Regions from separate parts of the Cytobacillus oceanisediminis genome, predicted to be linked through region 1. Evidence: riboswitches for the same ligand, from Rfam matches in the RefSeq annotation. Region 1 holds a riboswitch; the other holds the start of a gene.
The links. A riboswitch is a leader RNA that binds a small molecule or an ion and turns the genes downstream of it on or off. The one in region 1 is predicted to bind cobalamin.
Positions count from the first base shown of each region.

Region 2: it holds a riboswitch for cobalamin, as region 1 does, so the genes downstream of both, IRB79_RS02455 (ABC transporter substrate-binding protein) here and IRB79_RS19550 (ribonucleoside-diphosphate reductase subunit alpha) in region 1, are expected to answer to the same signal.

Region 1 is NZ_CP065511.1:3,912,537-3,916,756, reverse strand. It holds gene IRB79_RS19555 (heavy metal translocating P-type ATPase) at 1-2,073, shown strand, start outside; gene IRB79_RS28070 (hypothetical protein) at 2,091-2,219, shown strand; cobalamin riboswitch at 2,350-2,543, shown strand; gene IRB79_RS19550 (ribonucleoside-diphosphate reductase subunit alpha) at 2,677-4,220, shown strand, end outside.
Region 2 is NZ_CP065511.1:469,380-473,599, forward strand. It holds gene IRB79_RS02445 (FtsW/RodA/SpoVE family cell cycle protein) at 1-486, opposite strand, end outside; gene IRB79_RS02450 (hypothetical protein) at 854-1,630, shown strand; cobalamin riboswitch at 1,711-1,916, shown strand; gene IRB79_RS02455 (ABC transporter substrate-binding protein) at 2,084-3,058, shown strand; gene IRB79_RS02460 (FecCD family ABC transporter permease) at 3,024-4,076, shown strand; gene IRB79_RS02465 (adenosylcobinamide amidohydrolase) at 4,219-4,220, shown strand, end outside.

The DNA of each region.
Region 1 (4,220 bases):
GAACAAATCTCCATCCAGGACATGATAAAGAAAGTGGAAAATTTAGGGTATCAGGCGAAAGTAAAAATGGATAAAGACGAAGATATCGAAGGATATCGGGAAAAGGAAATTGAGAAACAAAAAGGCAAGTTTATTTTCTCTTTAATTCTTTCCATTCCTTTATTCTGGTCCATGGTGGGACATTTCGAGTTTACATCATTTATTTATGTTCCCGATATGTTTATGAATCCGTGGGTGCAGCTGGCGCTTGCAGCTCCCGTGCAATTTTTCATAGGAAAGCAATTTTATGCCGGGGCATATAAGGCATTAAAAAATAAGAGCGCCAATATGGATGTGCTGGTTGCACTCGGTACTTCTGCTGCTTTTTTCTATAGCTTATACCAATCAATTTTATCAATTGGCAGCAATGCACATATGGTGGAACTCTATTACGAAACAAGTGCCATCCTTATAACATTAATAATCTTAGGCAAGCTGTTTGAAGCACGGGCTAAGGGACGTTCTTCTGAAGCGATTAAAAAGCTTATGGGTCTGCAGGCAAAAACAGCAACTGTCTTAAGGGAAGGGGAAGAAATTGAAATTCCCCTTGAAGAAGTTATTGCTGGGGATATCATATATGTAAAGCCAGGTGAAAAAATTCCGGTTGATGGTGTAATTATCGAAGGGCAGTCTGCTTTGGATGAATCCATGCTGACAGGGGAAAGTGTACCTGTTGATAAAACAGCAGGCGACACAGTTATTGGGTCTACCATTAACAAAAATGGCTTCCTGAAAATTAAAGCCACAAAAGTTGGCAAAGATACAGCACTGTCACAGATTATAAAAGTGGTTGAAGAAGCGCAAGGTTCAAAAGCACCCATACAGCGAATGGCAGACAGAATCTCTGGGATATTTGTTCCCATTGTTGTGACTATAGCTGTGGTAACATTCCTGGTGTGGTATATATGGGTAAGTCCTGGAGATTTTGCAGAAGCACTCGAAAAATTGATTGCCGTGCTGGTGATTGCATGTCCATGTGCACTAGGTCTTGCGACGCCAACCTCTATAATGGCAGGTTCCGGCCGGGCAGCGGAATATGGGGTACTTTTTAAAGGCGGAGAGCACTTGGAGCTCACACATGAAATCACTACAGTCGTTCTTGATAAAACTGGAACAGTTACACATGGCAAACCGGTTTTAACAGATGTGATTACGGAAGGCAACATTGAAGAGAGGACATTTCTCCAGCTTGTAGGGTCAGCGGAGAAACAGTCTGAGCATCCATTGGCTGAAGCGATCGTAAAGGGAATAAAGGATAAAGGGATCACGCTATTTAATCCTGAGGAATTTGAAGCTATTCCCGGGTATGGAATTAAAGCAAAAGTGGAAGGCAAAGACCTTCTAATAGGTACAAGAAGATTAATGGACAAATACGGTGTTAATGTCCAGTCAGCCAAACTTGAAATGGAAACACTTGAGGAAAATGGAAAAACGGCAATGCTTGTCGCGGTTGATGGCAAATATGCAGGTATCGTGGCAGTTGCGGATACAATAAAGGAAACTTCCAGAGATGCAATCAATCGCTTAAGGAAACTGGGGATTGAAGTCATTATGATTACGGGAGATAACAAACGTACGGCTCAGGCAATAGCTGAGGAAGTGGGCATAGACTCTGCAATTGCAGAGGTTTTACCTGAAGGCAAGGCAGAAGAAGTAAAGAAACTTCAGAACCAGGGAAAAAAAGTCGCCATGGTCGGCGATGGCATAAACGATGCACCTGCACTTGCTGTAGCTGATATTGGAATGGCGATCGGAACCGGTACAGACGTTGCGATGGAAGCAGCTGATATCACTCTAATGAGAGGGGATTTAAATAGTATTGCAGACGCCATCCTAATGAGTAAAAAAACAATAAGGAATATAAAACAAAATCTTTTCTGGGCATTTGCATACAATACACTTGGCATCCCAGTAGCTGCGTTAGGGTTCCTTGCACCTTGGCTTGCCGGCGCTGCAATGGCGTTCAGCTCCGTATCTGTCGTTTTAAACGCACTTCGATTACAAAGAGTAAAAATTAATGAAAAAAATGTTTAATTGGAGGGGCTGATATAATGAAAAAATGGGCAGGTGCAGCGATTGCTTACCTCGTTCTTGTAATGGCATTGTATGCTGCATATGATTCTTTTTGGGTTACCCCAGAGCCGGTACCTCATGATATTGAAATGGAAAATCATGAATGAGAAATAAAAGAGCAGAGGGAAATCTCCCCCTGCTCTTTTTTCGAACATTGACGATTAAAAATTTGTAATCTATTTCTCTGTATGATAGAATCGTCTACAATATATAGTATATATTTTTAAGATTAAAAACTACATATAGATCGTGATTGGTGTCCTAAGTGGACTTAATAGGGAATTCGGTGTAAAACCGAAGCTGTCCCCGCAACTGTAAGTGCAGACGAAAAAAGCATGCCACTGTACAAAACGCTTCATGGCGCTTGTATGGGAAGGGCTTTTAGTAGAGTGAAGCACAAGCCAGGAGACCTGCCAGGGCGATCGAAAGTTTCTTATCTTCGGGGATTGAGATGATGAAACGATCGCGTAATGGCCGTTTTTTCATTTCTTCCTGCTATTATACTATCGTTTGATCCGCTCATTTTCCGGGCGGATTTTTATTTTGCCTTTAGGAGGAAGTAAGATGGTCCAAACCATACAACCGATAAAAATTTTAGAAGAACTTAAGACAGAATTTCCACAGCTCGGCATTGGGCAGCTATTAAAAAGGAAAGAAGAAATGAGCCAGCTGGGAGCGGAGGCAATGTATGACCAGCTTATACTGGATTGTTTATCATTTATCAGCATTGATGAGCCTGATTGGACTTTTGCCGCTTCATGCCTGCTTCTTAAGAAGCTCTATATTGAGTCTGGAAAAAACAGAGAATGCCAGCCGGATGATTGCTACAAACATTTTTATACGTTAATTGAACGGCTGACCGCTTTGGGAATTTATGAACAGGATTTATTAGATCTGTATTCAAAGGATGAAATAAATGAGCTGGCCCATTTTATTAGGAAAGAAAATGACCGCTTATTTACATATTTGGGGTTAAAAATGCTGGCTGACCGATATCTTGCCAGGGACAAACAGAAAAATCTCTATGAGCTTCCACAGGAGCGGTTCATGATCATCAGCATGGTGCTGATGAAAATGGAGCCGAAGGGTAAGCGGCTTGAACTTATTAAAGAAGCTTACTGGGCAATGAGTGGTTTGTATATGACTGTTGCCACTCCAACACTCGCTAATGCAGGGAAAAACTGGGGACAGCTTTCAAGCTGTTTCATTGAGACCGTTGATGACAGTCTTGATTCAATATATGACAGCAATACCGATATTGCATCACTGTCTAAAAATGGCGGCGGAATCGGAGTGTATTTGGGGAAAATCCGCAGCAGAGGCAGTGATATTAAAGGATTTAAGGGTGCATCTTCAGGTGTGATTCCCTGGATGAAGCAGCTGAATAATACAGCCGTCAGTGTTGACCAGCTGGGACAAAGGCAGGGTGCTATAAGCGTCTATCTGGATGTCTGGCATAAAGATATCTTCTCGTTTCTAGATGCAAAGCTTAACAATGGAGATGAAAGACAGCGAACACATGATTTATTCACGGGTGTCTGCATTCCGGATTTGTTTATGGAAAAAGTGGAAAGCCGCGGGTATTGGTATTTATTTGATCCCCATGAAGTCCGCAAGGTAATGGGCTTTTCTCTGGAAGATTTTTATGACGAAGGAGAAGGCGAAGGTTCATTCCGCCAGAAATATAAAGAGTGCATAGATAACCCGATTCTATCAAGGGAAAAAGTGCCTGCTATCGAGATAATGAAATCCATCATGAGAAGTCAGCTTGAAACCGGGACACCATTCATGTTCTACCGGGATGAAGTTAATCGGAAAAATGCCAATACACATTGCGGGATGATTTATTGTACCAACCTGTGCACTGAGATCGTACAAAACCAAAGTGTTACAAAGAGGGTTGAAGAATATACAAGAGATGGGAGAATTATTATCGAAAAACAGCCAGGAGACTTCGTTGTCTGCAATCTTTCATCCATCAATCTTGCACGGGCCATAAGTGAAGGAGTCCTTGAAAGGCTTGTGCCAATTCAGGTGCGAATGCTTGATAATGTTATTGATATTAATAGTATTCCAGTGCCGCAGGGCCAGATTACAAACCAAAAGTA
Region 2 (4,220 bases), 1.9 Mb from region 1:
TCCTAATGGAGGCAATGTGGCTGCCCCTAATTTGATTAGAAGGAAAAAGTCCGTGCCTGCGGTCTTAGCCTGATATTTCAGATGGTGGTCAGCGATTATTTTGCTGAGGGCAATGATAAGGAATACCTTAACAAACTCTGAAGGCTGCACAGAACCAAGTCCAGGAATGATATACCACAATGTAGCCCCTTTGCGCTCTGGTGCAATGCTTTCCGGTGCAATGAATAACCCGACAAGCAATAGGATGCCTAAACCATAAAGCAGCCAAGTGAGCCTCCGGATTTGCTCGCTGTCAAAATACATGACTATCGCTACAATCACGGCTCCAACAATATAATTTTTAATTTGTGAAATGACAAAATTCCCTTCATATTGATTGGAGGATTGTCCGCTGTAAATAGCGATGCAGCTGATGAGGAAAAATAGCAGCAGAAGAAAGCATAACGTCCAATCGAATCGGTCTGAGAATCTATTATTCTGGTTCATCTGTATACACCTGGTTTCTTTACCTTTTTACATTTTTATCCTAACAAAGAAAAATAACCCTTACAATGGAGAAACAGATTTCATTTTTTCTCTGCATGTAGTTAGACGAATGAATCAGCATGATAGTTTCCTGTATTTTCAAAAAAACCGGGCATTCTGCTATTTAAAATTTTTTCTCATCAGCAAAGATATTTTCATTCATTTTTGCTACAATAGGAGAATAAAATACTGGATGTTTTGACAGGCAGTTTCAAAAAGAAGCTGTCTTTTTAATAATTTGTGGAGGCGCTTGCGCTATTCTTAACTGTCTAGCCCAGCGCTTTTCTTTGAAAACACCAATTTGGGTAACGGTTCGGAGGTTTCGTCATTGAAAAGAAGGAATCATGCTATTCGTGATCTCATCTACATCCATCTTAATGAACAGGATCAGTATGTGATGACTTATGGAATTGAGTTTGCAGAGTTTGCCCAAACTCTTTCAGATTCTATTAATAATCTGCTGTTGTTAAAGCATCGTTTTGAACATGGGGACTTTAATACTCACACGATGTTCGATTATGTCTCAAGGGACAAGCTGGGCAGGCTGGTTGAGGATGATGTATACGGCTATGGCGATTTTTGCTGGATCGACTTCGAGGAAGAGGAAGCGGTAAATGAGCTTCCCGGCCAGACAATTGCTGAACTTCTTTATCTCGGCCATGTCAAAGAACATCTTAAACCGCCTTTTTACAATTATCTGAGCAATCGATATGTGTACCTTGCCCATGATGATGGCTGGTTTAACCGCACATATTATCGCGATCTGAACGATTTTTACCGTATGCTTGGGGAAGTAATCCCCGGTAAAATGGGACAGATGAAAGTCGAAAAAACGCTCCTTGGCATTAAAAAGAAAAAGACGTATCCTCCAATTACCAGAGATGTCCTGCTTTCCTTAAAGTCTCTTATGAAAGAAGGAGCGGTCCTTTCCATCAAGGATATCGAACAGAATCGGGTCCGGATAGAAATTCCTATTTGGATTATTGGTGATTTTGCGAATATGGATGATATGTATGATGAGTATGAAGCCATTGTGAAAGAGCCATGTGAGGCGAAGGTTGTGTTCGATAAGAAAACAAGAGAATGGAAAATATACTCGCGTTAGAATTCTGAACTTTTTTACAACATTCAGCAAATTTCTCTTACTTTTTCTGCGGGATGGTGTATAATCGGAGGTAGAAAATTTTATATCCGCATAGAACAGGTGTCTTCCCAAAAGGGTTTTAAAAGCAGGCTCTTTTGAAGACTTAATAGGGAAGCTGGTGAAATTCCAGCGCGGTCCCGCCACTGTAAATGGAAGCTGTCTGCAAATCCACTGTACATGAATGTATGGGAAGGAGCAGAACGCATTGACCATGAGCCAGGAGACCTGCCTGATTCTTAAGCACCCATAAACCTACGAGGATAGGGAGGTGTTTGGTCCGGCCATCCTTTCTGCACTAATTGATAAATGACCATACCAACATCTCCTTGCCGTTCGAGGAGATGTTTTTTTATTTTAAAGGTGGTGACAGGCACCACCCGAATTTTGTCGAAAGTTCTAGGAGGATTGCTGAGTATGAGAAAGTTTTATGCATTTTTATTAACGATGCTTCTGGCTGCAGGAGTGCTTGCAGGCTGCGGAGAGAGTGCTGAACAGCCTAAAGAAGAGAAAAAAGTTGAGGAAGGGCAGAATGCCGGCGGAGAAGCGACTGCATTTCCTGTAACGATAAAGGATGCTCTTGATAATGAAATCGTCATTGAGTCCAAGCCTGAAAGAATCGTGTCTATGATTCCAAGCAATACCGAAATTGCCTTTGAATTGGGGCTTGGAGAAGAAGTTGTCGGAGTCTCCGATTTTGATAACTACCCGCCCGAAGCTACAGAAAAAGAAAAGATTGGCGGCATGGAATTTAATGTCGAGAAAATCATCTCTTTAAACCCGGATCTTGTCCTTGCGCACGCTTCAAGCGCACATAATTCAGAAGCAGGCCTTCAGCAATTAAGGGATGCAGGTGTGACCGTCCTTGTTGTCAATGATGCGAAGAGCTTTGATCAGGTTTTTGAATCCATTGAAATGGTTGGAACCGCAGCGGGGGAGAAAGATAAAGCAGAGCAGCTCGTTTCAGACATGAAGAGCAAGCTCGAGGAAATTAAAACAAAAGCTCAGGGCATAAAAGAAGAAGACCGCAAATCGGTATTCGTGGAAGTTTCACCTGCTCCTGAAATCTATACGGCTGGTACAAAAACATTTATGGACGAAATGTTAAGTGCCATTAATGCAGAAAATATCATTACAGAAGAAGGATGGCCTAAGATGGATCCGGAAGCGATTATCGAACGGAATCCGGATGTAATCATCACAACTCATGGCTATTACACTGAAGATGCTGTTGGCAATGTAATGAGCAGGGATGGCTGGCAGGATATAACCGCAGTGAAAAATAAGCAGGTTGCCGATGTTGATTCCGATATGGTAACCCGCTCTGGCCCTCGTATTATTGAAGGAGTCGAGGAACTTGCAAAAGCAGTATATCCGGACGTATTTAAATAATAAATTTTTAGCTTATATAACAGCAGCAGCTTTCCTGCTTTGTGCCATGCTGATGGGGATTTCAATTGGAACAGTGTCTGTTCACCCCATGACGATTTTCAGAGTATTAAGCGCTGAGATTTTTCCTTTTATTTCATTGGGAAACACGGATGCTATGCATTCAAATATCATTATGAATATTCGCCTGCCGCGCGTATTGCTGGCTGGCTTAGTAGGGGCGTCTCTTGCAATTGCGGGAGCCGCCTTTCAAGGTTTATTAAGAAACCCGCTGGCAGATCCATATACAATTGGAGTTTCTTCCGGGGCTTCACTCGGTGCTGTTTTAACATTGTTCTTAGGATTATCCATTCCGTTTGCAGGAATGTTTACACTGCCTTTATTCAGCATCTTATTTTCCTTTTTAACCATTTTTGCCGTTTTACTATTTGCCAGAAATATTGAAAGATCCATGAAAGTGGAAACGATTATTTTAACAGGCATCATCTTCAGTTCTTTTCTTGGCGCCCTAATTTCTCTGATGATTGCCCTGACTGGAGAGGAGCTTAGACAGATTATTGGCTGGCTTCTTGGCAGTGTATCTATGAGAGGCTGGGCGTATATTAATATTATCCTTCCGTTTTTTGTGATAGGTGCCCTCCTTCTTTTAGTGAACAGCAAGGAGCTTAATGCCATGAGTTTCGGAGAAGAAAAGGCCCAGCATATAGGGGTGGACGTTCAGAAGAGAAAAATGATGGTCCTGATAGCGGGTTCCATCTTAACGGGTGCAGCTGTTGCTGTGTCTGGAACGATAGGATTTGTCGGGCTTGTGATCCCTCATCTGACCAGGCTGTTATGGGGACCGGATCATAGGCACCTATTGCCGCTATCCATTCTGATGGGTGCAGGTTTTCTTATTATTGCCGATCTGGTTTCACGGACGATCATTGCACCTACCGAGCTTCCAATCGGTGTGATTACAGCGATAATCGGCGCGCCTACGTTTGCCATTATTTTAATTAAAAGAAAGAATAAACTTTGAACTTCGATAACTGTCCAGCGCAAGCGTACACCCATTCAAGGGGGAGCACCAAGGGGAAAGCTTCCTTGGATTATCTTCGCAGGAACAAGCGGTTTTTACTTGTTCCGAAGGCATATCTCAGTTCAGAAAGAAGTGGTTAATCAT